Regions from separate parts of the Serinibacter salmoneus genome, predicted to be linked through region 2. Evidence: predicted binding sites of a transcription regulator. Region 2 holds the regulator's gene; the other holds the start of a gene.

Region 1 (14,225 bases), 140 kb from region 2:
CGCCGTTCGCTTGAGTCTGTGCACAGATCCATCTCTCTGTCGGTGAACCATCAAGCCGTCAGATTAAGGAGGCCGTGCGACGCCGCCGTGATACGTGCGTGTCCAGGGCATGAACGTTGCGGGCCCCCTCACCTGCGTGCTCGATGAACGTATCGGGGGACACCGACATCCGGTATCCCCAGAGGCGGACCTTTACCGTTTCGTAACCTGCGGGGCGGTGGGTGGCGTCGCGGGACGTTCGGCCTCTCCTCTCGCGGTCGGGCGCGCGCAGGAGCACAATGGTGCGCACTCGTTCCCGGTAGGACGCCATGACCTCGCACCTGCATCCTCCCCTCGACGGGCGGCGACACCTCCTGCGCCGCGACCGCGCCACCTTCCTCGAGGCTGTGACCGTGCTGGCCGGGGAGCGGTGGAGTGACAGCCCGAGCGGGACCGACCCCGTGATCGCGGCACTCGCCCGGTCGGTCAACGCCCTCGTGAGCAACCCAGCGCGTGAGCGCCTGACCCCGTTGGTCCCCCTCGCCGTCGGGCTGCGCTCGGATGAGCCGCACTGGAATGCGTGGCTGAGCCTGCGCGTGATCGGTGAGGTACTGCCCACCGCGCCCGAGGTGCGGCAGCGTTCGCTCGCCGTCGGCGTGCTCGCCGCCGCCCGCACCCTGCGAGGATCCGAGCACGACGGCGCCGCTCACCGCGGCCCGGTGGTGGACTCCCAGGGGCTCACCCCGGGCGCGCGCGCCGCGGCGGAGCAGGTGCCGGCGGCGCTGCGGTGGGCCCGGGAGTTCATCTCCTCGAACGCGGATGGGCACGCCTCGGGCTCCGAGCCCTACGGGACGGATGCCGCCTCGAGGGTGATGGAGAACGCCGCTCACGCCATCGTGGAGTCGACGGCGCACGATCCGGACGGGGAACTCATCCGGTTGCTCGCCGGCACCCTGGTGGCGGCGCGCGCGTGGGCCGGGCTGCCCGAGGACGCGGCAGACCTCCTGGACTACACCTGGTAACGGGCCCCGGTCGCTCCCGGCTGCACGAGACCCGGCTGCACGAGACCCGACTGCACGAGACGCCGAGGTTGCGCGACACCGCCCGAGAATGACGTGAATACCAAGAGAATCTTGGTACGGTCGAAAGCCCACAGAGCAAGGAAGCCGAGCGTGAGAACACCTGCGCATCTCCTGCGAACACTGCGTGCGCTCGCCCGGCGCGTGGTGACCATCGACGAGCAGGTCTCCGCGCTGCGCCACGAGCAGCAGGACGCCCGATCGGACGCCGCGGCGCGGGCTCTCGCCGCGCAGGAGCACCGCGATGCGCTCGCCGGGCGCGCCACCGAGGAGAACGCCCGCATCGCGGCGGACCTCACCGCGCTTCGCGCCCAGGTGGGGCAGGCTCAGCGCGACGCCCGCCTGGCGGCGCGTCGTGCCTCGCTCCGCGGCCCCACGCTGCGGGTGGTGATGCTCGTCCACAACCCCAGTGCGTGGGGATCCCTGGATGCTGTGCACACCCTGATGAGCGCCGCCGAGGACATCGACGTCACGATCGTCACGATCGGGAGTCATCAGGGCGGCCTGGGTGACCTGCGGGGCGAGGACGCCGCCCACGAGGCGATGGTCGCGCGCGGCGTGCCGCACCTGCGCTGCCCCGAGGATCGCGACCCCATCGACCTCCTGCACGTCCTGGACCCCGACATCGTGTTCCGACAGTCCCAGTGGGACGCCGACATCGACCCACGTCTCGGTTCCGAGGAGCTCGGGGCCTTCCGCACCTGTCTGGTGCCGTACGAACCGCTGAACACCATCCATAATCCCGACGCCGGGGACACCCTGGACACAGGAGTGGACTCGGAGTTCCACCACCGCGCGTGGCTCGTGTTCACGCCGCGCTTCGCCTACGAGCGTGCGGTTGCCGTGGGGCGCCGGGCTGGGGCGCAGTACCGCGCCGTGGGGCACCCGAAGGCCGATGCCCTCCGCGCCGCTGTGCCCGCGTGGCCGCTCGCCGGCGACGCGCCGCGCATCGTCGTCAGCACGCACCACTCGCTCTCGGACACCTGGAACAACTTCGGCCTGCTGGATCGGGTACGAGATGACCTGCTGGCGTGGGCGCGTTCGGGGGACCAGGAGTTCGTCTGGTCGCCCCACCCCTACCTGCTGCCGTTCGTGCACTCAGGGCGGGCGAAGATCTCGCAGGAGGACCTGCGCGCGTGGCGGGCCCAGTGGGACGCGCTAGGGAACACCGCCTCGGCGTTGAGCTCGGACTACCCCGCGCTGCTGGCCGCCTGCGATGTGGTGGTCACCGACGGCATCAGCATGCTGCTGGAGGCCCAGGTCGTCGGGAAGCCGGTGGTCTTCCTCGAACGCGACGAGCACGTCCCCTTCAACGAGGCGGGCCGGCGAATGCTGGCGGGAGTGCACACAGCCCGAGGCGTCCCGGAGGCGCAGGCTCTCGTGACCGCACTGGTGCGGGACGGCGATCCGTTGCGCGAGGTGCAGCAGCAGGTCGTCACGGACCTGTTCGGCCCCCCGGGCGCGGCCGAACGCATCGTGGCCGCCATCCGCGAGCAGGCCCGGCGCGACGGCTGGCGCCCTCAGCCTGGCTCGCACTCCTGACGCCGGTCAGGCACCCAACCGGTCAGGAACCGATCGCGCGGCGGTAGTGCTCCTGCGCGTCCTCGTGGCTGCCGGTTCCGTACACCAGGAGGACCTCCGCGAGCGCGGGGTGCTCCTGCTGGAGCAGGCCGGCCGCGTGGCGCAGTTCACGCCCGGCGGCGACCTCTCGCAGCAGCCTGCGGACGGCGGAGGCGGCATCGGGCGGGGATATGGTCGCCGCCTGTGTGGTCCATCCGGTGGTGCGGACGGACTCCAACCGAGCCGTGAGCTGGGGAAGGGTGAGGGGGGTCACCTCACCCTCCAGCGACTCCAGCACGCGGATCCTCTCGAGCACCACCGGGTTGCCGATCTTGACCCGGTGACCCGCCATGAGTTGGGAGAGCATGGGCGCCGAGAGTCCGAGAAGTCCGGCGAGTTGGGACTGGTTGAGTTGGAAGGTCACCAACATGCGCCGGAAGATGTCCCCCAGGGACTCCCCGTACAGCTCTCGTTGCGCCTGAAGGTTGCGCCCTGTTGCCTCGTCGCCCACGATGCTCCATTCTTCGCTATCGCAAACACTGTACGCGAGGCGACCCCGACCCGCACGGGTCCAGCGCTCACCCCAGTCCGAGAACGACCGCGAGGACGAGCAGGGCCGCGCCCGTCGCCACCGCGACGAGGGGGAGTGCGATCCCGCGCCGTGCACTCTCGCCGTCGCCCGCCACACCCGGGGGCCGCTCATCCTCCGACGAACTCGGCGACCCAGTGGGTTCCGGCGCCCCGGCCGGCTCCGCGACCTCCGTCGTCTCCGCGTCCCCGGTTGCGCCCTGCGCCAGGGTCGGCAGGGTCGGCGGCGAGAGGAGCGCGGACGGTGGCGGCGAGACGGGCGCGGGAGGCACCCCGGCCCGGCCGTCGAGGGAGTCCGACCCGTTCGGTGAATCCGGCAGCGGCCCACACGGACCCCACCCCTGCGGGTAGGGCGGGAGGTGCTCGAACACCTCGACAGGGTCCGCGCCCCCCGGGGACTCCAGCACCCGGACTGTACGCAGCGCGTCGGCAGCCGCCGCTGCGTCGGGACGTCGCGCGGCATCCGAGGCCAGCAGGTCGGCAATCACATCGCGCACCAGCCACCGCCCGGAGGCATCGACGAAGTCGTCGCTCTCGAGAAGGGCCGCTGCGGCAGCGGCGGTGAGCTCACTACCCGAGGCACCGACCACAGGAGCCTGCCCGGTGAGCATCTCGACCGCGCAGACCCCCGCGGAGTACTGATCTGCAGCAGGCGAGGGCACCCACCCCTCACGCAGACACTCCGGAGCCACGTAGCCGGGGGTGCCCGAGGCATACGGGCCGTGGGTGAGTCGTGGGGCGCCCAGCGCGGAGGCGATACCGAAGTCCGCCAGCCACAGGTGAGGCGCGCCTCGGCCCGTGGCGTCCAGGAGGAGGTTGGCCGGCTTCACGTCTCGGTGCACCACACCCTCGGCGTGGATGGCCGCGAGGGCATCGAGCATCTGGATCACCATGGGCACCACCCAGGCGATCGGCAGCGCCCCGTGGTCGCCGATCAGTGCGGCGACCGACCCGCCGCGCACCAACGGCATCGACAGGAGTACCCGGTCATCCGAGCCGGCCCACCCCGTGGGCGCGAGCACGTGATCGTGGTCGATGCGCACCGCCTGCTCCCGGACGAAGCGCACCAGGGACGCCGCATCGACCTGCCGAAGCACCTTCGCCGCGACATAACAGTCCGCCGCCTGATCCCAGGCGCGCCAGACCACGCCCGACCCTCCGCTTCCCAGCGGATCGACGAGCTCGTACCGACCCGCGAACACATCCCCCACGTCGCCCATGGTAGAGAGGTCACCGCCGTCCCATCCAGATCACTTTGTTCCCGATCGCAACTCTTGCGTTTGCGGTTGCAAATACTCTACGGTCTCGACATGCGCACTCGACGACGCTCACTTATCATCGCCACCCTCCTGGGGCTGGCGTTCCCGACCTCCCTCCTGGCACCCGCCCTCGCCGACGCCGAGGCCACGGATGCCGACTCGCAGTTGATGATCGTGCTGGACTCCTCGGGGTCGATGCTGGAGGAGACCGCCGACGGGAACACCCGCGCGGATGCCGCCACGGCGGCGCTCCTGGATGTGGTGGATGCCCTCGGGAACTCCGCGCAGGTGGGCCTGCGGCAGTTCGGCGCCACTGCCACAGGCATGGACAACCCCGAGTCCTGCACCGACTCCCAACTCACGGTTCCCCTCGGCACCGACAACCGAGATGCCCTACGAGCGGCCGCACGCGCCTACGAACCCTACGGCGAGACGCCGCTGGGCCACGCCCTCTCCGAGGCCGGTGGCGACCTCGGGGAATCCGGCCAGCGGTCCATCCTGGTGATCTCCGACGGCGAGGCCAACTGCGAGCCCGACCCGTGCGAGGTCGCACAGGACCTCGCCGCCCAGGACATCGAGACCCAGATCCACGCCATCGGCTTCCAGGTCACCGGCGAGGCGCGGGACGCCCTGCTGTGCATCGCCGACGCCGGCGGTGGCCAGTACTACGACGCCTCCGACACCGACAGCCTGACGGCGGCCCTCCAGCGCGTGACATTCCGCGCCATGCGTTCGTTCGAGGTCAGCGGCGAGGAGATCGAGGGGACGCCCGACACCTCCGTGGCCCCGACCCTCACCGCGGGCACGCGCTACCTCACGCCGATCCCCGCCGAGGGCGATGTGCGTCACTTCCGCATCGAGCGGGAGATCCCCGGATCGCAGTTGTGGGCGTCCCTGAGCAGCGAACGCGAATCCATCGGCATACCCGCGAGCATCGAGTTCCTCGGTGGCGCGGCCGGGGACTGGGAGCGGTGCGGGAACGACCTCTCGACGTCCAGCAACGTCTCCAGTTCCCTGCAGGTCCACACCGCGATCGCCTCCAGTGACCCCGAGCCGGAGTGCTCCACCACGGACAGCCTGATCCTGAAGTTGGAGAACTTCTTCGGTGCCGAGGGAGCCGAGGGCCTCCTGTCCGAACTCACGATCATCGAGGAGCCTCCCGTGGCCAACCTCGCCGTGCTCCCGGGCGCGGTCGAGGAGCCGGAGGCGTGGGTGGATGTCGCCAGCGCCGACGCCACGCAGATCCTCGGGGGCGTCAGCCTCGCGGAGAACCCTGAGGTGACCACCGGCACCTACGCCTTCGATCTCCTGCCCGGCGAGAGCGCCCTGTTCCACTCGATGCTCGACTGGGGTCAGAGCCTGCAGGTGCGCACCTCGCTGAACGACTACTCCGACCTCACCCTCTTCTCCCCCACCGGCGACTCCGTGACAGGGCACTCGATCGACGTCAACGGCGTGGACACCTCGAGCCAGGACCCCCGGATCGAGGGGTACCGCACCGCGCCGGTGAACTACCGCAACCGCGAGTCCAACGCCACCGGCGTGAAGGAGCTCGCCCTCCCGGGCGCCTACACCTTCGCCATCGCCCGCAACGAGTGCATCGGCTCGTGCAGCGAGCCCGGACCGATCACGGTCACCATGGACGTCCTGGTGGACGGCGAGGTCGCCGAGGGACCGGGCTACCTGCTGCCGGAAGGTGTGGAGACCAGCGAGGCGCTCGCACCCGAGGACCCCGAGAACCCCGAGGCCGGCGACGGCGATGGGGTCTCCGACGGCGACGCCGCCGCCGCCGAGGAGCAGGGAGACGTCTCCTCCTCCGGCACCACAGGCGGCGGCAGTGGCTCCGCCGTTCTCCCGGTCGCGCTCGGCGTGGTCGGCGCAGGCGTCCTGCTCGCCGGGATCTGGGCGCTCCTGCGCCGTCGTCCCACCGCCTGACCCGCACCACGACTCACCGCTCGTCCGACCCTGGGGGAACCATGACCACGCATCCGCGCACTCACCCGATCCACACCACCGCCACCGCCACCGGGCACCCGACCACCCCGGGGCGCCGCTTGCGCAGCGGTGGGATCGCCGTCGCCCTCCTGGCCACGGCCACCCTCCTGACCGGCTGTATGCGCGCCACCTACGACCTGGAGGTGGACGGCGACCTGAATGTCTCCGGGGAGATGCTCGTCGCCATCCAGGCGAGCGCCCTGGAACGCTTCGGATCCAGCGACCAGGACATCTGGCAGAACACCCCCGAGGTCATCCCGCCGGGCGCCACCGTCGAGGTGTACGACGAGGACGGCTACGCGGGCTTCACCGTCCGGCTGCAGGACGTGCCGGCAGCGGAGTTCCTCGACGGCGGTGATCTCGCCACCGACGGGGAGACGTTCTTCGTCCTCGAGCGCGAGGACGACGTGATCTCCTTCGACATGGAACAGCCCATCACCCATGAGCTGGAGAGTGACGCGAGCCTTCCCGGACTCGACTCCACTTCGATGATCGACGAGGCGTGGGTGGAGATCACCTTCCCCGGGCCGGTCATCGAGGCCGAGGGCGCCGAGATCGACGGCAACACCGCGCGGTGGGACCTGGCCGAGCACCTCGGCCCGCTCGCTGCCACCGCCGAGGTGGACGCGGGCTTCCCATGGCCGATGATGCTCGGCGTCATGGGCGGACTCACCGGGGTGGGAACAGCCGCACTCCTCCTCGCCCGCCGCGGCGGGACGCGCGCGCAGACCCGAGCGGAACAGATGCCGCCGGCCTACCTGCCCGGCGGGCACGGCAGGCAGCGTTGGGAGCAGCACGGCGTGGGGTCGGAGCCGACGAGCGGCCGGCCCCACACGTCACCGCCGGACACGGAGCACTGACCGTACGGCCACCGACCGCATCCACACCCGGAGGAACGAGATGAGGCCCGACGACGTCGTCGGGCCTCATCCCTCACCGTAGGGGAGGAGTGCCTACTTGCGGTGATCGGAGTAGTAGGCGAGCAGCGCCTGGGTGGAGGCGTCCTGCGCGGCCAGGGCTGCGGCATCGCCCTCGATCGCCGGGGCGATCTCCAGCGCCAACTTCTTGCCGAGCTCCACGCCCCACTGGTCGAAGGAGTTGATCCCCCAGATCGCGCCCTGCGTGAAGGTGATGTGCTCGTACAGCGCGATCAGTTCGCCCAGCACCCGCGGGGTGAGCGCGGGGGCGAAGATCGACGTGGTCGGCCGGTTGCCGGGGAAGGTGCGGGCCGCGACCAGGGCGCCCGTGGTGCCCTCGGCCTCCACCTCCTCGGCGGTCTTGCCGAACGCGAGGGCCTTGGTCTGGGCCAGGAAGTTGGCCAGGAACAGGCCGTGCACGTCCCGCTCGCCGTCCTTCAGCGGGTAGGACGGGTTGACCATGGCGATGAAGTCGGCCGGGATCAGCCGGGTGCCCTGGTGGATCAACTGGTAGAAGGCGTGCTGGCCGTTCGTGCCGGGCTCGCCCCAGAACACCTCGCCGGTGTCGGTCACCACGTCGGAGCCGTCCCAGCGCACCCGCTTGCCGTTGGACTCCATCGTCAACTGCTGCAGGTAGGCGGGGAAACGGTGCAGGAGCTGGGCGTAGGGCAGCACCGCGTGGGTCTGCGCACCGAGGAAGTTGGTGTACCAGACGTTCAGCAGGCCCATGAGGACCGGCACGTTCTCCGCCAACGGCGTGGTGGCCACGTGCTGGTCGACGGCATGGAAGCCCGCCAGGAACTCGCGGAAGACGTCCGGGCCCAGCGCGATCGCCAGGCTCGTGCCGATCGCGGAGTCCACGGAGTAGCGGCCGCCGACCCAGTCCCAGAACCCGAACGCGTTGTCGGTGTCGATGCCGAACTCGGCCACCTTCTCCAGGGCCGTGGACACGGCGATGAAGTGATGGGCGACGGCGCCCGTGCGGGAGGCGTCGTCGTCGCCGATGGCCCCGGCCCCGGCCAGGCCCTCCCACAGCCACTCCCGCGCGAGGCGGGCGTTGGTGAGGGTCTCCAGCGTGGTGAAGGTCTTGGAGGCGACGATGAACAGGGTGGTCTCGGGGTCCAGGTCGCCGGTCTTCTGGGCGATGTCCGTGGGGTCGATGTTGGAGACGAACCTGGCCTCGATGCCGGCGGTGGCGTACGGCTTCAGCGCCTCGAAGACCATGACCGGGCCGAGGTCGGAGCCGCCGATGCCGATGTTGACGAGGTGGGTGATCTTCTTGCCGGTGACACCGGTGAACTCGCCGCTGCGAACGCGCTCGGCGAACGCGGCGATGCGGTCCAGCACCTCGTGGACGTCGGCGTCCACCTGCTGGTCGTCCACCACGAGCGGCGGGTTGGCCCCCACCGGACGGCGCAGCGCGGTGTGCAGCACCGCGCGGTCCTCGGTGGTGTTGATGTGCTCGCCGCGCAGCATCGCCTCATAGCGGCCGGCCACGCCGGTCTGCTCGGCCAGGCGCACCAGGGCGGCGAGGATCTCGTCGGTCACGAGGTTCTTGGACAGGTCCACGTGGAGCTCGGCCAGGGGCTTGCTCAGCTTGCCGACGCGGGCCGGGTCTCCAGCGAACCAGCCGCGCAGGTCGGGGGTGAAGTCGGCGTGCAGGGCGGTCAACTCCGCCCAGGCGTCAGTGGTGGTGGGGTCGATCGGAGCGCTCATGCCCCAACCGTAGTCCGCGCGAGTGCCGCGCGCGCGGGCCGAGTGGTGGAGCCGGTCGGCCCGCCTCCCGGGCGCCGGGACTGGCAGGGCGAGCACGGCCTCGGTAGCGTGCGCCCAAGCCGTCACGACCACCGAGAGGCCCATGATGTCCGCAGCCACGACGACCGCTCCGCGCCGCACCCACCGATCGGGGAGGTCACGCGGTCTCCTTGCCGTGGTGGCGATCGCCCTGATGGGCCTGCTGACCGGGTGCATGAAGTTCACGACCGACCTGACGATCGACGCCGACCTGAACGTGTCCGGGGAGATCGTGTTCGGGATCGAGACCCAGGCCCTGGAGACCATGGGGGCGACTCCGGAGGACGTGGTCGGGGAGGCGCCCGAGGACCTACCCGAGGGGGCCACCTACGAACCTCTGGACGACGGCACCTACTCCGGGTTCGTCTTCGGCCTGGAGGGGGTGTCAGCCTCGGAGTTCACCTCGGGTGAGGGGGTGTCGGAGGCCGCGCCCGGCCTGTCCATCAGCGAGCAGGACGGCGTGATCACCTTTGCGATGGACTCACCGCTGGCGGAGCTCGAGGAGGAGTCCGCGGGCTCCGAGATGCCGTTCGATGCCACGAGCATGGTCGATGAGGCCTGGGTGCAGATCACCTTCCCGGGGCCGGTGACCGAGGCCGAGGGCGCCGAGATCTCCGGCAACACCGCGCGGTGGGACCTGACCGAGTACAGCGCCGCCGAGTTGACCGCGACCGCCGAGAGCGGCGACGCGGGCGGCCTGTGGCTCACCCTGGCGCTCATCATCGTGGTGGTCCTGCTCGCCGTGGCGGTGGTCGCCGTGATCATCCGCCGCCGTGGTGCGGCGCGCCGGCAAGGCACCTCGGGCCCGACATCCACGCCCTGAGCCCGACCGCCTGACCCGGACCCCCTGAGCGGGCGCGGCGAACACTAGGCTGGGCGCGGTTCCCCCATCCGCGCCCAGCCCGAACGAAGGTCTCGTCGTGCCCACTGCAGGCTCCCCCGCCACCGGTTCCCGCAATCCCTTCTCCTGGCGGGTCCACGGGGACGGTCGGACCGTCGCGCCCGGGACGGTGGTCACGCCGTCGGAGCGGCTGAGTTGGCCGCGCACCATCGGCATCGGCATGCAGCACGTGGTTGCCATGTTCGGCGCCACGTTCCTGGTACCGCTGATCACCGGGCTCCCGCCCGCGACCACCCTGTTCTTCTCCGGGGTCGGCACGTTCCTGTTCCTGCTCATCACGCGCGGGAAGGTGCCCAGCTACCTCGGTTCGAGTTTCGCCTTCATCGCCCCGATCGCGGCGGCTGAGGCCTCCGGCGGGATGGCGAGCGCGCTGGGAGGCGTGGTGATCGCGGGGGTGACCCTCGCCGTCGTCGGCCTCATCGTGAACTGGGCGGGGCACCGCTGGATCGACGTGGTGATGCCACCCGTGGTCACCGGCACCATCGTGGCGCTCATCGGCTTCAACCTGGCACCCGCGGCCTGGGGCAACGTGCAGCAGGCTCCGGTCACCGCCGTGGTGACAATCCTCGCCGTGGTGCTGGCGACCGTGCTCTTCCGCGGCATCCTGGGCCGGTTGGCGATCCTGGTCGGCGTGCTCGTGGGATACGTCGTGGCCCTCGTTCTCGGCGAGGTCACCTTCGAGGCCGTGCGTGAGGCAGCGTGGATCGGCCTCCCGGAGTTCACCGCCCCCACCTTCTCCATCTCCGTGCTGGGCCTGTTCGTGCCGGTGGTGCTGGTGCTGATCGCGGAGAACATCGGGCACGTGAAGTCGGTGGCGGCCATGACCGGGGAGAACCTGGACCCGATGGCCGGGCGCGCGCTGTTCGCCGACGGACTGGCCACCACGCTCGCCGGATTCGGAGGCGGCTCGGGGACCACCACCTACGCGGAGAACATCGGCGTGATGGCCGCGACCCGGGTCTACTCCACGGCGGCCTACTACGTGGCGGCCGCCACGGCGTTCCTGCTCTCCCTGTCCCCCAAGTTCGGTGCGCTCATCGCCACGATCCCGGTGGGTGTGCTCGGCGGGGCCGGCACCGTGCTGTACGGCATGATCGGCGTGCTCGGCGCCAGGATCTGGGTGCAGAACAAGGTGAACTTCGCCGACCCCGTGAACCTGACCACCGCCGCGATCGCCCTGATCATCGGCATCGCGAACTACACCTGGGTGGCCGGGGACCTCACCTTCGAGGGCATCGCGCTCGGCTCGGTGGCGGCCCTGGTGATCTACCACGTGATGCGTGCGATCGCGCGGTGGCGCGGCACCCACGCCGAGGCGGCCTCACCGGCCTCCCAGGTCTAGCGACCGCCTCCCGCGAGCACGGTGCGGGGCGTGCGCCGATCGGCGCACGCCCCGCACCGTGCCACCCGGTGGGCCGGGACGGCACGAGCGTCTGCGCCTGGCTCCTCCTCGTCGCTCAGGACGGAACACCAGGGAGCACCTGGATAGGCTTGCCGCGACGCACACCACGCCGCGGAACGGAGCCCCGCGGCTGACGACGACGGAGACGGACAGTGACGCAGGAGCACGGGGGCATCGGCGCGACCTCACCCCGCTCGCGGCCGCGCCTGATCGACGTCGCCGAGCGCAGCGGCGTGACCAAGTCCGTCGTCTCGCGCATCATGAACGCCGATCCCACGCTGCGCACCCGCCCGGAGACCCGCGAACGCGTGCTCGAGATCGCCCGAGAGCTCGGGTACCGACCCCACGCCGGCGCCCGCGCCCTCTCGGTGGCCCGCACCGGCACGCTGGCCTTCCTCATCCCGGACCTGACGAACACCGTCTACTCCACGATCCTGCGGGGAGCGATCCGCCGCGCGAGTGAACTCAGCTACGTCGTGCTGATCGCCGAGGATGCGGCGGAGTCCCCCGCCGGCGCCAACGAGTACGCCGACCTGGTGAGCACCGGGCGCGTGGACGGGCTCCTGGTCGGATCGGCGCGGCCCGACTCCCCCCTGCTGGCCAGCCTCGCGGGCGACTCGCGCTCCATCGCTCATGTCTTCGTCAACCGCGAGGTCCCCGGGTCGGGGCGCAATGTGGGGCTCGACATCGCCGGCGCCGCAGCCTTGGTGGTGGACTACCTGCACGCCCAGGGCCACACCGAGATCGGCCTCGTCTCCGGCCCGCTGGAGCTCCAACCCGCCCGCTCACGCATCGCGGGCTTCCAGGCCCGCATGGAGGCGCTCGGCCTGGACGGCAGCCGGGTCCGCACCGGACCGTTCAACGAGACCGGGGGCCACGGGGCCGCCACGGAACTCCTGGGCGCGCACCCGGAACTGACCGCCGTGTTCGGCTCCACCTTCGGCCAGTCGCTCGGCTGCCTGAAGGCGGTCACGCGCCTCGGCCTGAGCGTGCCAGGGGACGTCTCGGTCATCGGCTACGACGACCTCCCCGCCGCGGACTTCCTCATTCCCAGCCTCACGACCGTGGCGATGCCCCTGGACCAGCTCGGGGTCGCCGCCGTCGACGCCCTCGTGGCGCAGATCGAGGGTGCGGACCCGGCCGACGTCACCGTCACGGGCGGGAGTCACGTCGTCGAGCGCAACTCCGTCGGGCCGGCGCGCGCCCGGGCCTGACGGCGCCCCGATTCCGCCACACCCTCACTCCCCGTTCCGGCCCTCCAGGCGCGAGCACGGGCCACCTCCGCGCGCGCCCACACACTGCCGTTCGCCTTGAGTGAACTCCGCTCAACTTTGGCTGGCACTCTCGGTTGCGGAGTGCTAAAACAGTGGTGTACCGCCGACGGGAAACCCCGCCGACCAACCACACCGGGTCCGATGAGGACCCCGACACCGGAGGTGAGAAGGACATGGCCAACCGCTACGACCCCTTCCAGGAGCTGGACCGCCTCTTCGGCCAGATGGTCTCCTCGCAGCGCGCATCCGCGCAGATGCCGATGGACCTCTACCGCAGCGGCGACCACTACGTGCTGCGCACCGACCTGCCGGGCGCTGACCCCGGCTCGATCGACGTGAACGTCGAGGACCGCACCCTGACGATCCGCGCCGAGCGCAGCGCCGCCGAGGACAACGACGTGCAGTGGCTCGCCAAGGAGCGCCCGGTCGGCACCTACGCCCGGCAGCTCACCGTGGGCCGCGGCCTCGCGCTGGACAAGATCGAGGCGACCTACGCCGACGGCGTCCTCACGCTGACCATCCCGGTCGCCGAGGAGGCCAAGCCGCGCCGCATCGAGGTGCAGCACAGCGCGCAGAACGCGCAGCTGACCGACGCGGCGAGCTGAACGCGCAGCAGCGCCGCATCGCACAACAGCGAGGGCGCGGTGGGCCAGGTGCCCGCCGCGCCCTCGCTGCGTGTGCCGCCGCACTGTCCTCGCTGCCTGCGCCGCCGCGAGATGGTCCGAAGCCCGCGAGCGACGACGCCCGGCGGACCATCTCGCGGGCATCGTCGTCGCTCGCGGGCCGGAGGCGGCGGAATGAAGTGGACGACGGCGCGGTTGTCACCTACAGTGAAGGCTTCGTCCGCGACTTCGACGTCGCGACGAGATCGGCGGCGTAAGCCGCCAATCGCAGGGCCACCGGCCCCGCGAGGGCCACGAGGCCCCACCCGACCGTTCGGCCGACGCGGTGAGAACCCCCGCGGCCCCGGCACGCACCGCAGGTCTGGCAGCACTCATCACGCGCCGACCGCGAGCGAGTCGATCCCGGCGATCGGGCCGCACAGCACAAGGAGCAGGACCCATGACCACCATTCACCCCGATCTGACCACCACCCGCCCCGGCACCCTGGCGGGCGAGATCACGCTGGCAGCCGAGGCCGCGGCCCACGGCGTGCGCACCATGCTCGCGGAGCGCCGCGAACCCCGCCGGCCCCAGCCGCTCGCCTTCCTGGACGACGGCCGTCGCGTCTTCCTCATCGTCGACGCGGGCCGCGGCCGCCCGGTCGACCAGCCCCGCTCCTGGGGCATCGAGGTCACCCGTGACGGCGACCTCGTGGGCGACGGCGGAACCCACCTGGCCTTCCGCAGCACCCAGCCCCCGACGGCGCGCGCCGCCGAGCGCGCCACGCGCTTCCTCCTGGAGGGCTGAGACCGAGCCCGGCACCCCCGCTCGGGGGCGCCGGACCCCGGCAGCACGAGACGGCCCCCGGACCGCA
Region 2 (14,225 bases):
CCCGGTCCGGTGGGCGCAGGTCCGGTGGGCGTCGGCCGCCGACGCCCGCCGGACCATGCCTCCCACGGGGCTAGGCTCGAACGGTGACGCAACCAGCACCGACGCCCCCCGACCCCCAGCCGGACGACCCGCACCTGTGGCTCGAGGAGATCGACGGCGAGCAGGCCCTGGCGTGGGTGGGGCAACGCAATGCGGAGACCGCCGAGACGGTGGCCTCCTGGCCGTCCTTCACCCGGACCGAGCGCGAGATCCTCGAGGTCCTGGACTCCTCCGACAAGATCCCGTTCGTCTCCCTCGCCGGTGGCCATCTGTACAACGTCTGGCGCGATTCGCAGCACGAGCGTGGCCTGTGGCGCCGCACCACCCTGAGCGAGTACCGCTCGGGCGAGCCGACCTGGGAGGTGCTGCTCGACGTCGATCAGCTCAACGCCGACGAGGGCGCCGACTGGGTCTGGCACGGCGCGCAGGTGCTGCGCACGGGCCCCCACGCCTACCGCCGCGCGCTGATCGACCTCTCCCGCGGGGGCTCGGACGCCGACGTGACCCGCGAGTTCGATCTGGTCGAACGGCACTTCATCGAGCCCGAGGAGGGTGGCTTCCACCGCGGGGAGTCCAAGGGCGGGCTGAGTTGGATCGACGCGGACACCGTCTACCTCACCAGCTCGACGGACGGCGAACCCACCGCCTCGGGGTACGCCAGCCGGGTGCGTCGGTGGCAGCGCGGTCAGGCCTGGCAGGAGGCCGAGATCGTCTTCGAGGTCGCCCACGAGGACCTCGGCACAGGCGCCGCGCACGAGCGCACCCCGGGATTCGAGCGGGACTGGGTGGTACGCAGCATCGACTTCTACCACTCCGAGCTCTTCGAGGTGCGCGACGGCGCCACGCACCTGGTGGAGGTGCCGACCTCCGCCTCCGCCGGGGTACACCGCGAGTGGCTCACGGTCGAGCTCCGCGAGGACTGGGCCGTCGGAGGGCGGACCCACCCCGCCGGTTCCCTCCTCGCCATCGACTACGAGTCGTTCCTCGCCGGCGCCAGGGACTTCACCGCGGTCTTCACCCCCACGCCGAGCACGGCGCTCGTGGGCGGCACCTGGACCCGCCACCACCTGCTCCTGGAGGTGCTGGAGGACGTCAAGAGCCGGGTGCTCGTGCTCACCCCGCCCACCGGCGAGGACCGGGACTGGCGGCCGCGCCCCCTCGGCGGGGTACCGGAGATCGGCACCGTCTCGGTTGCGGCGGTTGATCCCCTGGGCGAGGGCAGCGGTGAGGCCACCGGACTGGCGGACGCGCTGTGGCTGACCAGCACCGACTACCTCAGCCCGACCACGCTGTCCCTCGTGACCCTCGGCGAGGGAGAGGGAGAGGCCGGCGACGCCGTCGAGCTCCTGCGCAGAGCCCCGGCGATGTTCGATGCGGACACCCTGGTGGCGGAGCAGCACTTCGCGACCTCGCGCGACGGCACCCGGGTGCCGTACGTGGTGGTACGCGACGGCGCCCGCCCCCTGGACGGCACCACACCCACACTGCTCTACGGGTACGGCGGTTTCGAGATCTCCCTCACCCCCGCCTACTCCGCCACGACCGGCCGTGGTTGGCTCGCGCAGGGCGGCGCGTACGTGGTGGCCAACATCCGCGGCGGTGGCGAGTACGGGCCGACCTGGCACCAGGCCGCGCTGAAGGAGAACCGGCATCGGGCCTACGAGGACTGCGCGGCGGTGGCGCGCGATCTCATCGACCGTGGCATCACCTCCCCGCCACATCTCGGGGTCAAGGGCGGCTCGAACGGCGGGTTGCTCGCGGGGAACATGCTGACCCAGTACCCCGAACTGTTCGGGGCTGTGGTCATCCAGGTACCCCTGCTGGACATGCGCCGCTACCACCGGCTGCTCGCGGGGGCCTCCTGGATGGCGGAGTACGGCGACCCCGATGACGCCACGGAATGGCAGTTCATGCGCGCCTTCTCCCCGTATCACCTCTTCGACGCGAACCGTTCCTACCCGCCGACCTTGATCACGACCTCCACCCGTGATGACCGGGTGCATCCTGGACATGCACGCAAGATGTCCGCGATGATGATGGAAGCGGGGGCGGATGTGACCTACTTCGAGAACATCGAAGGCGGGCATGCGGGGGCAGCCACGAACGCGCAGTCTGCCTATGCGGCGGCGCTCGCATTCGAGTTCCTGCGTCACCATTTGGCGTGAGGGCGCACGTGGTGACAGAGTGACGACCCCGCGGCGAGCACGACGAGAGAAGGGGCAGTGATGGCCGGCGACAACGACCCGTTGCCGATCGACTCCGTGGCGTACCGCGCACGCTATCGTGCGCTGCGCAAGCGTGGCATGACCATCGCGCGCTCCTTCCGCCTGTCCAGTGCCGATGCCGAGGACGTGGTGCAGGACGCGCTGGTCAAGCTCCTGCGGGTACCCACACACGGTGAGGCCGCCCCCAGCCGGTACGAGTCCTACTTCGACACCACGGTGCGCAATCTGTGCATCGACTTCCTTCGCAAGCACGGCAGGGAGTCCGCACTCCCGGAGCCCGAGGACATGCCGGGGCCGAGTCGCTCCGAGCGCCACGACCAGCGGATCCTCGTGCGCGAGGTCCTGGCGGGGCTGCCGGACTCCGCCCGCAGCGTGCTGGTGAAGTCCCACCTCGAGGGCCGTTCCGTCTCCGAGATCGCTACCCAGTTGGGCGTCTCCTCCAATGCTGCGTCCGCCATGCTCTACCGAGCGCGGCGGGCATTCCGCGATTCCTACGTGCGCTCCCACGTGCTGGCCACCGACAACGAGCACTGCGCGCAGATGCGCATGCTCATGGTGGAGGCCGCGCTCTCACCCGGCTCCGAGCACGACATCGCGGTCACCAACCACCGGCGGGAGTGCGACGACTGCGAGAACCAGTACGCGTTCCTGCTCTCGGCGCGCACGGCCGCCGCGGCCGCGCTGGCGCCGGGCGCGCTCGCGGCACTCACGAGCGCCGGGGTCCTGGGATTCCTCGGCTGGGGCTCGCTGGCGAAGGCCGGCGGAGCTGCGACACACGGCTCGGCATCCTCCGGCGGTGCCGCCACCGGAGCCGGATCGGCAGCAGGCGCCGGGTCCGCGGGAGTGGCGGGCGGCACGGTGGCGACTGCCTCGAGCGCCGTGGCCGGCGCCGGGCTCGGCACCGGGGCCGCGGCCGCCATCGCTGTGGCAGGTGTGGCCGTGACCGGCGCCGCCGCCTTCGCGGTCATCTCCGAGGTCCGCGACACCGACACCTCGGCACAGACCGCCACCGTGGCCGATGCCTCCGCTGCGGAGCCTGACTCCGATACGGAGCAGGGCGACGACGCCGACGACGCCTCCACACCCTCGCCGAGCGATCTGCCCTCCCCCGACGAGACCTCGCGAGCTGTCCCCGGCGAGGACGCGGACTCGATCGAGTCCGAGGCAGAGCCCGTCGAGTCGATCGCCGCAAGTTCCTCCCCCTTGTCAGTTCCCGAGGTCCTGGCGACGCTCGTTCCGAGTCCGCCGGCTGCGGGCGTGGCGCCGGCGCCCAGCACGCCTGCGCCCAGCACGCCTGCGCCCGCACCGTCCTTGAGCGCCGCTCCCACCGCCACGGCCAGCCCGACCCCCACGGCGACGCCCAGCCCGACCCCGACGGCCACGGCCACACCCAGCCCCACCCAGACACCTTCGGTGAGCCCGACCCCGACACCGACCCCCACGGCCGCGCCGTCACCCACACCCACGGCCACCCCCACGCCGTCACCCTCGGTGAGCCCGACCCCGACACCGACCCCCACGGCCGCGCCGTCACCCACACCCACGCCGTCACCCACACCCACGGCCACGGCCACCCCCACGCCGTCACCCACACCCACGGCCACGGCCACCCCCACGCCGTCACCCACACCCACGGCCACGGCCACCCCCACGCCGTCACCCTCGGTGAGTCCGACCCCCACACCGACGGCCACCCCTATGCCGTCACCGACCCCCACGCCGTCGCCCACCCCCACGGCCACGCCCACGCCGTCACCCTCGGTGAGCCCGACCCCCACGGCCACGCCCACGCCGTCACCCTCGGTGAGCCCGACCCCCACACCGACGCCCACGCCGTCGCCCACCCCGACCGAGCAACCGACGCCGCCACCTCCGGCCACGTTCGAGCGCACCGTGCGTCTCTCCCCCGGTGATCCGATCACCGGACACGTGCCGATCGAGGACGGCGAGGCCTCCCAGGTGAGTTACTGGGTGGACCGGTTCAGCATCTTCGTCTGGTTCGGCGCCATGGACGTGGCCGACGACGGCTCCTACTCCATCCGGACCTACTCGCTCCTGCCGCTACCGGGCGAACGCGAGGTCGTGGTCACGGTCACCGGGCCCCGCAGCACCGAGACGATCACGGTGGTCCTCGAGCCGTAGCCCGGTTGGTCCGGAGTTGGTGGACGCGCTACCATCCGCAGGACATCAAGGCTGCCACGATGGCCGTGGGCGGCGAGGAGGGCACTGTGACCGGGCGAGCTCCCACCCTGGACGAAGTCGCACGCGAGGCGGGCGTCTCGCGGTCCACGGCGTCCCGCGCCATCAACGGCGGCGAGCGGGTCTCGCCCAAGGCGCAGGCAGCCGTCGACGCAGCGATCGCCCGGCTCGGCTTCTCCCCCAACCGCGCCGCCCGCGCCCTGGCCACCTCGCACACCGGGTCGATCGCCCTGGTCATCCCGGAGCCAGACGAGCGATTCCTCACCGACCCCTTCCTGCTCGGCGTGCTGCGGGGAGTCAACCGCGGACTGGTCGACAGCGAGAACCAGCTCGTGCTGCTCATCGCACATGAAGGACAGTCCCCGGGTCGGATGGCGTCCTTCCTGAATGCCGGACACGTGGACGGCGCGATCGTGGCCTCACCGCACCGCGGCGACCAGATCGAGGAGACCATGCGAGGGTCGCGTCCCGTGGTCTTCATCGGACGACCCTTCGTCTCCGAGGGCATGAGCTATGTGGACGTGGACAACGTCGAGGGAGGCCGACTGGCCACCCAGCGGCTCATCGACGCCGGTCGGCGCCGAATCGGCACGATCACCGGAACCCTGGACATGACCGCTGCGTTGGACCGCCTCGAGGGTTGGCGCGCCGCGCTGAGCGCAGCCGGGTTGCCCGACGACGCCGTGGAGGGCGGGCAGTTCGGTATCGAACAGGCGGAGGCCGCGACCCATCGCCTGCTGGACCGCGTACCCGACCTCGATGCACTGTTCGTCGCCTCGGACACGATGGCGATCGGGGTCCGGCGTGCGCTACAGGCTCGGTCGCTGAGCGTGCCGGGCGACATCGCCCTCATCGGATTCGACAACCTCGGCCCGGCGGAGAACATGACGCCGGGGCTGACCACGGTGGACAACCCGCTCCTGATGATGGTGCAGGAGGCCACACGCATCCTGTTGGACCGCATCCGCGACCCGCAGCGTCCCCCCGAGGCCCTGGTGCTGCCCGCGCGACTGGTGGAGCGGGGCTCGGTGTAGGTGCTGCGCGGACCGTCTCGGTCCGGGCGGCCTGCGCGGTCTGGACGGTGTGGGCGGTGTGCGCCTCTCAGGCGTGCAAACCTGCTCCGCCGTGGTTGCTGGGGTGCGGTGCCGCGTGCTGCCGGTGCGTCGAGCCGCTCAGCGGGTCACTCGCCCGCAGGTTCAGCGCCACGATCCCGAGTCCGCAGGCGGCGATCATGATCCACACCGGTGTCGACGCGGCATCGAACCCGGTGCTGAGGTTCGAGCCGAGGTGGCCCGCCATCAGCGTGCCCACGAGCGCGACGCCGAGCACCTGCCCGAACTGGCGGAAGGTGGAGACCACCGAGGCCGCGGTACCGGCCATCGCGTCGGGCAGTTCGGAGACCGCCGTCACGTTCACCGGGTTGTTCATCACCCCGAAGCCCGCCCCGAACAGCACGAACGGGACCACGATCAGCCACACCGCATCGGCCTGCAGCCACCAGAAGCCCGCGGCGGAGGCGGCGATGCCCAGGCCGGAGGACAGCAGCAGGGCGCGGCTGTACCCCTTGGCCACGAGGCCTCCCGCGATGACCGCCCCGGCGGAGGAGAGGGTGACCATCGGCAGGGTGAGGACGCCCGCCATCAGCGGCGACAGCCCGCGCACGTCCTGCAGGTAGAGCGTGGTGGTGAACAGCAGGCCCGCGAGCGCCGCAGTGCCCAGCAGCACGGTCAGCACCGACCGGGTGAAGGCGCCGTCGAGGAAGAGCTGCGGCGGGATCACCGGATCGGGCCGGTGCAGGCCGGTGAGCACGAACGCGACCAGCACGCTCAAGGCGACGGCGAAGCCTCCCAGGATCACCGGGGAGGTCCAGCCGTAGCTCGGCCCCTCGATGATCGAGTGCGCGAGGGTGAACACGGCGACCATGAGCAACAGCACGCCGGCGATGTCGAACCGGCGGGGCTTCGGGGAGCGGGACTCCGGCAGGAAGAGCCAGCACAGCACGATCGCGATCACCCCGGGCAGCAGGTTCACGTAGAACACCCACTGCCATCCGAGGCTCTCCACCAGCGCACCACCGAGCAGGGGGCCGAGCGCGAGGCCCACACCCCCGGAGCCCGCCCACCAGCCGATCGCCCTGGCCCGCTCCCCACGCTCGGGGTACATCGTGGTGATCGTGGCGAGCGTGGCGGGCGAGATGAGGGCGCCGCCCACGGCCTGGAGGCAGCGAGCCGCGATGAGGGTGCCCACCGAGTCGGACAGCCCGCACAGGGCGGATCCGATCACGAACACGGCGATCCCGGCGATGAGGTTCTTGCGGCGACCGACCCGGTCCGCGAGAGTGCCGGAGAACAGCAGGAGGCTGGAGAGCACGAGCACGTACGCGCTGACGATCCACTGCAGCGAGGACAGCGAGGCGTGCATGTCCTTCGCGATCGTCGGCAGCGCGACGTTGACGATCGTCGCGTCGAGCTGTGCCATGACGAAGGGCAGGCAGCACAGCGCGAGGACGGCGGTCTTGCGTCGCGCCGGCAGCTGAGCGATGGGGGTGTCGCTGGCGGGGGGCTTCACACCTCCGACCATCCCACATCCCGCAACTCGGGGGGCATAGGGTCGGGGCGTGGAGTCGCCCTCACCCGCCGCCGGCACGCCGGCCTACGCGCCCCAGTCACGCCGCACCAGTCCGGGTCGGTACGGCATCGGGATGCTCGGTACCTCGATCCCGATCAACATGATCCGCGGGTCGATGCTGTTCTTCTACGTCGACCTGCTCGGCATGAACGCCGCCACCTACGCCACGGTCTACCTCTTCTACGGCGTGGTGGACGCCATCGACAACCCCGTCTTCGGGTACCTCTCGGACCGCACCCGCACCCGGTGGGGGCGCCGCAAGCCGTACCTGATCGTCGGGGCCGCGGTGCTGCTGGGTTCGATGATCGCCCTGTTCACCGTGCCGGACTCGGTGGCCACGGATGCGACCACGCTGGTGATCTGGTTCGCGACCTTCGCGATCCTGTCCGAGGCGGCGGACTCCCTCATCAACGCCAACTACGGCGCGCTGCTGCCCGAGCTCTTCCCCGCGGAGAAGGTCCGCGCCCGCGCCAATGCGATCCGTCAGGCCTGCCAGTTGATCGCGATGATCCTGGCGCTCGGCCTGACCCCGGTGCTCGCCCAGAACATCCTCGGTTGCCCGGTGGACGCCGCCGGGTGCACCGACCCGACCGTCGGCTACTCCACGCTCGCGGTGATCTTCGGCGTGATCGGCAGCGGGATCATCATCTACATGGCGCTCGGGGTCCGCGAGAACCCGCGGATCGAGAACGAGGCCAAGCCCCGGCTGTGGTCCTCCCTCAAGCAGATCCTCGGCAACCGGCACTTCTGGACCATCGGCGTGGTGAACGCCTGCTTCGGTTCCGCGATGGCGCTGGTCCTCAACGGGTTGCAGCTCTACGTGCGCTACACCCTCGAGGGCGACGGCCTGGACGCCACGATCCTGCAGGTGGCCGTGGTGGTCTCCGCGATCCCCCTGATCCTGCTGTGGGCGCGCTTGGTGCGCCGGTGGGGTGCGGAGCGCACCTGGAAGCGGGCGCTGCCGATCGGTGCGCTCGGCTTCGTGCCGCTCTACTTCGCCGACTCCCTGGCGACGGCGGTGATCGCCGGGGTGTGCATCGCCGTCGGCTATGCGGGGGTGCTCGCCACGAACGACCTCGTGATGGCGCGAGTGCTGGACGAGGACGCCAGGCGCCACGGGGTGCACCGCGAGGCGATCTTCTTCGCCGCCTTCGGGGTGCTGGGGCGCCTCAACGCGGTCATCGTCTCGGCGTCCCTGGCGTCCCTGACGCTGGTGTTCGGCTACGTCTCGGGCGAGGACCCCGGCCCGGACCCGGGCACCGCGTTCCGCACGTACATCTCGGTGTACCCGCTCATCCTGCTCGTGCTCGGCACGATCGTCTCCCGCTTCGTGCGCGTCCCCGGCTGGGACGGCGAGAAGGCCACCGCCTGACCTCCGCGAGGCACTCCCGTCCCCACCGCGAGGTGGTTCTGCAGGTACCACGAGGTGGTTCTGCAGACACCACGAGGTGGTTCTGCAGATACCACGTGCCCGTTCTTGGCCTCAGTACTGCTTGTGGTGCGGACCGCGCCACAGCACCAGCGCACCCGTGGTGCGCTGCGTCGTCGTGCGGATCCGAACCCGCTGCCCCCGCGGCACGGACTCCACGTCGCCGGTGGCGCTGGCCGCGAACACCCGCGAGCCGGGGTCCAGGGCCGAGCGCAGGTTCTCCAGCGACTCGCGCAGTTCGGCGTTCTCCCGCTCCAGGGTGAGGATCCGGGCGATCCCCTCGAGGTTGATGCCCTCGTTGGACAGCCGCTGCACGCGGCGCAGAGCATCCACGTCGCGCAGCGAGTAACGCCGGCCACGACCCGAGGTGCGGGCCGGCACCACGAGACCCAGGCGGTCGTACTGCCGCAGGGTCTGGGCGTGCATGCCGGCGAGCGCCGCGGCGGCCGAGATCGGCAGCGTGGGTGCATCGTGCGCGTTCATGGCCTCACCTCCTCGGTCAGATATGAGAGTACGGGCGCCGGGGACCGATGTCCCCGGCGCCCGCCGTGTCGCTTCCCCGCCCGTCAGGCGGTCGCGGCGTGGAAGAGCCCGGCCCGCGGGTCGGCCCCGTCCGTGGCCGCGGCGAACGCCTCGACGGCGGAGCGGGCCTCGTCGGTCAGGCGATCGGGCACGACCACCTGGATCGTGACGATCAGGTCACCGGCGGCGTTCTTGCCGGAGGCGGGCACGCCGCGGCCGCGTACCCGCAGCCGCTTGCCCGACGGCGAACCCGCCGGGACCTTCACCCGCACCGTGTCCCCGTCGAACGTGGGCACCTTCACGGTCGCCCCGAGCGCGGCCTCCGCGAACGTCACCGGAACGGTGACGGTGAGGTTGCGCCCGTCGATCGCGAAGACGGGGTGCGGCGTGACGGTGATGGCGACCACGAGGTCGCCCGGTGCGCCGCCACCGGACCCCGGCCGGCCCTTGCCGCGCAGCTTGATCTTCTGCCCGGTGTGGACGCCCGCGGGGATCCGCACGGTCATCGAGCGGCCCTCCACGGTCACCGGCATCTCGCCGCCGGCCACCGCGATGCGGAACGGCAGGGTGAGGCTCGCCGTGAGGTCGGCGCCCGGTTCGGGGCCACCGAAACCGGCACGCCGTCCGCCCGCGCCGCCGGGGAAGCCACCGCCGCCGAACATCCCCGAGAGGATGTCCTCGAACCCGCCGGCACCGCCCGTGGAGAACCGGGTGCTCCCGCCCCGTCCGCCACCGCCACCGAAGGCGCCGCCGAACAGGTCCTCGAAGCTGGCCCCGCCGGTCGGGCCGCCCGCCCCCGCGGTGAACCGCGGACCGCCGCCGGCCATGGCGCGCAGCGAGTCGTACTGCTTGCGCTGCTCCGGGTCGGAGAGCACCGCGTAGGCCTCGCCGATGTCCTTGAACTTGGCCTCGGCGCCCGGGTCCCCGGAGTTCTGGTCCGGGTGGTGGGTGCGCGCGAGCTTGCGGTAGGCCTTCTTGATGGCGGAGGCGTCGGCGTCCTTGGACACCCCGAGGGTGGCGTAGTAGTCCTTCTCCAGCCAGTCCTGTCCACTCATCGTCTCGACCTCCCTTCGCTCACTCGGGCCCGACGACGCCCACGCGGGCCGGGCGCACAATGGCCTCGCCCCGGCGGTAGCCGGGCTGGGCGACCATCGCGATGGTGGTGCTCTCGGCACCCTCGGCGGTCTGGTGCATGAGCGCCTCGTGCAGGGTGGGGTCGAACTCCTCACCCACCTCGCCGAAGCGCTCCAGGCCGTAGCGCGAGGACAGCGTGGCCTCGAGCTTGTCGGCGATCGCGAGGAACGGGCCGGTGAGCTCACCGTGCTGGCGGGCCAGCGCGATGTCGTCCAGCACCGGGATGAGCGCCTCGACCACGTCGCTGCGCCCTGCCTCCTTCGCTGCGGCCTCCTGCTCACGGGAGCGCTTCACGAACGCGTTGAAGCGCTGCTCGGCGTTGTAGGCATCGGCCTTGCCGCGTGCCACCTGGTCCTGCAGGTCCAGGACCTCGGCCTGCAGGCGCTCCTCGGCGCTCGGTTCGGCGTCCTGGTCGGCCTGCCCGGTGTCCTGCCCAGAGTCCTGCTCAATGTCCTGCTCGGAGCCCACGGCCTGCCCATCGTTGTTCTGCTCGTCCACGGGCGCGGTGCCCCCGGCGTCGGGGCCCGACGGCGAGGGGTGACCCTCGCCGTCGGGCGCCGACTGCCCGCCCTGATCGGCGGGCGGCTGCTCGCCGGGAGCCTCGCGCCGCGCTTCCTCCGCGTCTGCGGAGTGGTCGCGGTCCTGGCTCACTTCTTCTCGTCCTCCTCGTCGACGACCTCGGCGTCCACCACGTCGTCGTCCTCGGGTGCGCTCTGGGCGCTGGCCTCGTCGGTCGGTGCGCCCTCACCCTCGGCGGCCTGCTGCGCGTACAGCGCCTGGCCGATCTTCTGGCTGGACTCGGTGAGCTCCGCCGTCGCGGCCTTCACGGCCTCCACGTCGGTGCCCTCCAGGGCCGTCTTCACGGCCGCGACCTTCTCGCGGACCTCGGAGGCGACGTCCTCGGGGAGCTTCTCGGCGTTGTCGTCGAGCAGCTTCTCGGTGGAGTAGGCCAGGTTCTCGGCGTTGTTGCGGGCCTCGGCGTCCTCGCGGCGCTTGGCGTCCTCTGCGGCGTGCGCCTCGGCCTCCTTCACCATCCGGTCGATCTCCTCCTTCGGCAGGGCGGAGCCACCGGTGATCGTCATCGACTGCTCCTTGCCCGTGCCACGGTCCTTGGCGGACACGTGCACGATGCCGTTGGCGTCGATGTCGAAGGTGACCTCGATCTGCGGCAGGCCGCGGGGGGCCGGGGCGATGCCGGTGAGCTCGAAGGTGCCCAGGGCCTTGTTGTCCGAGGCGAACTCGCGCTCACCCTGGTAGACCTGGATCAGCACGCTGGGCTGGTTGTCCTCGGCGGTGGAGAACACCTCGCTGCGCTTGGTCGGGATGGCGGTGTTGCGCTCGATGAGCTTGGTCATCACGCCACCCTTGGTCTCGATGCCCAGGGAGAGCGGGGTGACGTCGATCAGCAGGACGTCGGTGCGCTCCTTGTTGATCACTCCGGCCTGCAGTGCGGCGCCGACGGCCACGACCTCGTCCGGGTTCACGCCCTTGTTCGGCTCCTTGCCGGTGAGTTCCTTGACCACGTCGGTCACGGCGGGCATGCGGGTGGAACCACCCACGAGCACCACGTGGTCGATGTCGCTCAGCGAGATGCCGGCGTCCTTGATCACGTTGTGGAACGGGGTCTTGGTGCGCTCCAGCAGTTCCTTGGTCATGTCCTGGAACTTGGCCCGCGAGAGGGTCTCCTCCAGGTGGATCGGCCCGTTCTCCGTCATGGACAGGTACTGCAGGGAGATCGTGGTGGAGCTGGCGGAGGAGAGCTCCTTCTTCGCGCTCTCGGCGGCCTCACGCAGACGCTGCATGGCGATCTTGTCCTTGGACAGGTCCACGCCGTAGTTGTTCTTCACCTGGGTGATGAGCCACTCGACGACCTTCGCGTCCCAGTCGTCACCACCGAGACGGTTGTCACCGTTGGTGGCGCGCACCTGGATGGTGGAGAAGTCGTCGTCGTCCTTGCCCACCTCGAGCAGGGAGACGTCGAAGGTACCGCCACCGAGGTCGAAGACCAGGATGAGCTCGTCCTCCTTGCCGCGCTCCAGGCCGTAGGCCAGGGCGGCGGCGGTGGGCTCGTTGACGATGCGCAGCACGTTGAGGCCGGCGACCTGCCCGGCGTCCTTCGTGGCCTGACGCTCGGCGTCGTTGAAGTACGCCGGCACGGTGATGACCGCGTCGGTGACGGGCTCACCCAGGTAGGACTCGGCGTCCTTCTTCAGCTTGCCGAGGATGCGCGCGGAGATCTCCTGCGGCGTGTAGTCCTTGTCGTCGATCTTCGTGGTCCAGTCGGTGCCCATGTGGCGCTTGACCGACGTGATGGTGCGGTCCACATTGGTGACCGCCTGACGCTTGGCGACCTCGCCGACCAGCACCTCGCCGGCCTTGCTGAATGCCACGACCGACGGCGTGGTGCGGGCACCCTCCGCGTTCGCGATGACGGTGGGCTCGCCACCCTCCAGCACGGCCACCACGGAGTTGGTGGTCCCGAGGTCGATACCTACTGCACGTCCCATGTTCTTGCTCCTTCCGGCCTGCGCCGTGCGCGGCCTAGTTGAGTCGTCCGGCCTCAAGTCTTACTCCCCGCAGTTCGGGGAGTCAAATGAACTTGAGTCTGACTGGCTCAACCTTGGGGGGTGGGGATCTATTCCCGGGGGCACGGTTCGTGCGTGGTGGGTTCGGCGCGGGGTCGCGCGCAGAGTGGGGGCGCGGGGGCGCCTGATCGGCATAGGCGCGCTCGCGCACGGCGGACGGCCTTCGCGCACGGCGGATACTCGGCGCCCGCTCCAGGGAGCCCGGCCTCTGACCAGGGCCGATGCCGCAGGTGCCGCGCCACGCCGTCGCTCATCCGCCGTGCGCGAGGGCGATCCGCCCCCAGCGGAGCAGGAGCGAGCGCGAAGGCAGTCCGCGGCGAGGCTACGACGACGCCTGCACGGCGGCGACTGCCGACGAGAGGGCCTGCCACTGCTCACGCAGCCGACGCACCCAGGGACCGCACATCTGCGGGGCTCCGGCGCCCCCAACCCCCGCGGCGCGCGCGGCGAGCCCGTACAGCGTGACCCAGGCTGCGTCGTCGACCTCCTCCGGGTCCAGTGCGAGCACCGGATCGCCAGGGATGCTGACGGCGTAGAGATCGAAGATCTCGGACCCGTGCACGAAGCGCGCCACGAGCACCAGGTCGGCCTCGGCGACTGCTAGGCCACTCTCCTCGTGCAGCTCCCGCACGGCGGCGGACCTACTCTCCTCCCCCGACACAGCGCTGCCCGCGGGGAACTCCCATTCCCCGGGATAGGTCTTACCCGGCGCGCGGCGCGTGATCAGCACCCGGCCGTCCGCGCGCACCGCGCACACAGAGGACACCAGGTGGAAGGCACCCTCGGGCAACGGCGCCGCAGACCCGCGCTGGTATCGCTGACCGATCGGTTCGCCGTCCGGGTCCCGCAGATCCCACCACTCCGCCATGGGGCCATTCTCACGGCACATCGGCGCTGCCGCCCTCCTCTCGCCTCAGGAGCCATTACTGCTCGCGCTGCGGACACCCCGGCGGGACCCTACGGTGGTCGCGTACGACGGCGTGGGCCCGGTCGGCAGGCGCCGGCGGTGGCGGGGCCGTACCGTCTGGCGTATGGATCCACGCCCTGTCGAGCTCCCCGATTCCGTCACGCTCATCACCGGTCAGGGCAACCTGCCCGCGGTCCGCGTGGAGAGCGCACGCTGCACCGGCGAGGTCTACCTGCACGGCGCCCACGTCACGGACTGGGCGCCGTCCGGCCAGGACCCGGTGATCTGGTTGAGCGAGCACTCGACGTTCGTGCCCGGACGCGCCATTCGCGGTGGCATCCCGCTCTCCGCGCCCTGGTTCGCCGACGGCCGCACGGGCGACATGACGCCCGCTCACGGCTGGTTCCGCACCTCCACCTGGGAGTTCACCGGCGCTCAGGACGTCGATGGGACCGTCTCCCTCGCCTTCCACCTGGACGGCGCCGACGTCGGCCATCCCACCATCAGCGCCGACTACGTGGTGGAGATGGGTGAGGAGTTGACGCTCGAACTCGCGA

The links. The regulator HspR, encoded in region 2, represses chaperone genes until heat shock. The targets are predictions, from matches to a motif close to AAGTTGAGTCNNNNNGACTCAACTT.
Region 1: ATL40_RS12810 (Hsp20/alpha crystallin family protein) is a predicted target of HspR. The motif match lies at 12,782-12,806, and genes of this name have one in related genera.

What each region holds. Positions count from the first base shown of each region.
Region 1 is NZ_PDJD01000001.1:2,862,666-2,876,890, forward strand. Features, by position in the region: gene ATL40_RS12760 (hypothetical protein) at 309-1,001, shown strand; gene ATL40_RS12765 (glycosyltransferase family protein) at 1,152-2,600, shown strand; gene ATL40_RS12770 (helix-turn-helix domain-containing protein) at 2,623-3,129, opposite strand; gene ATL40_RS12775 (serine/threonine-protein kinase) at 3,197-4,417, opposite strand; gene ATL40_RS12780 (vWA domain-containing protein) at 4,517-6,400, shown strand; gene ATL40_RS12785 (LppM family (lipo)protein) at 6,442-7,320, shown strand; gene pgi (glucose-6-phosphate isomerase) at 7,414-9,093, opposite strand; gene ATL40_RS12795 (LppM family (lipo)protein) at 9,311-9,994, shown strand; gene ATL40_RS12800 (uracil-xanthine permease family protein) at 10,092-11,414, shown strand; gene ATL40_RS12805 (LacI family DNA-binding transcriptional regulator) at 11,627-12,688, shown strand; gene ATL40_RS12810 (Hsp20/alpha crystallin family protein) at 12,922-13,353, shown strand; gene ATL40_RS12815 (hypothetical protein) at 13,811-14,158, shown strand.
Region 2 is NZ_PDJD01000001.1:2,719,190-2,733,414, forward strand. Features, by position in the region: gene ATL40_RS12105 (prolyl oligopeptidase family serine peptidase) at 84-2,204, shown strand; gene ATL40_RS15600 (RNA polymerase sigma factor) at 2,265-4,406, shown strand; gene ATL40_RS12115 (LacI family DNA-binding transcriptional regulator) at 4,466-5,497, shown strand; gene ATL40_RS12120 (MFS transporter) at 5,565-7,031, opposite strand; gene ATL40_RS12125 (MFS transporter) at 7,081-8,463, shown strand; gene ATL40_RS12130 (heat shock protein transcriptional repressor HspR) at 8,575-9,003, opposite strand; gene ATL40_RS12135 (DnaJ C-terminal domain-containing protein) at 9,087-10,097, opposite strand; gene ATL40_RS12140 (nucleotide exchange factor GrpE) at 10,117-10,827, opposite strand; gene dnaK (molecular chaperone DnaK) at 10,824-12,683, opposite strand; gene ATL40_RS12150 (NUDIX hydrolase) at 13,084-13,629, opposite strand; gene ATL40_RS12155 (D-hexose-6-phosphate mutarotase) at 13,793-14,225, shown strand, end outside.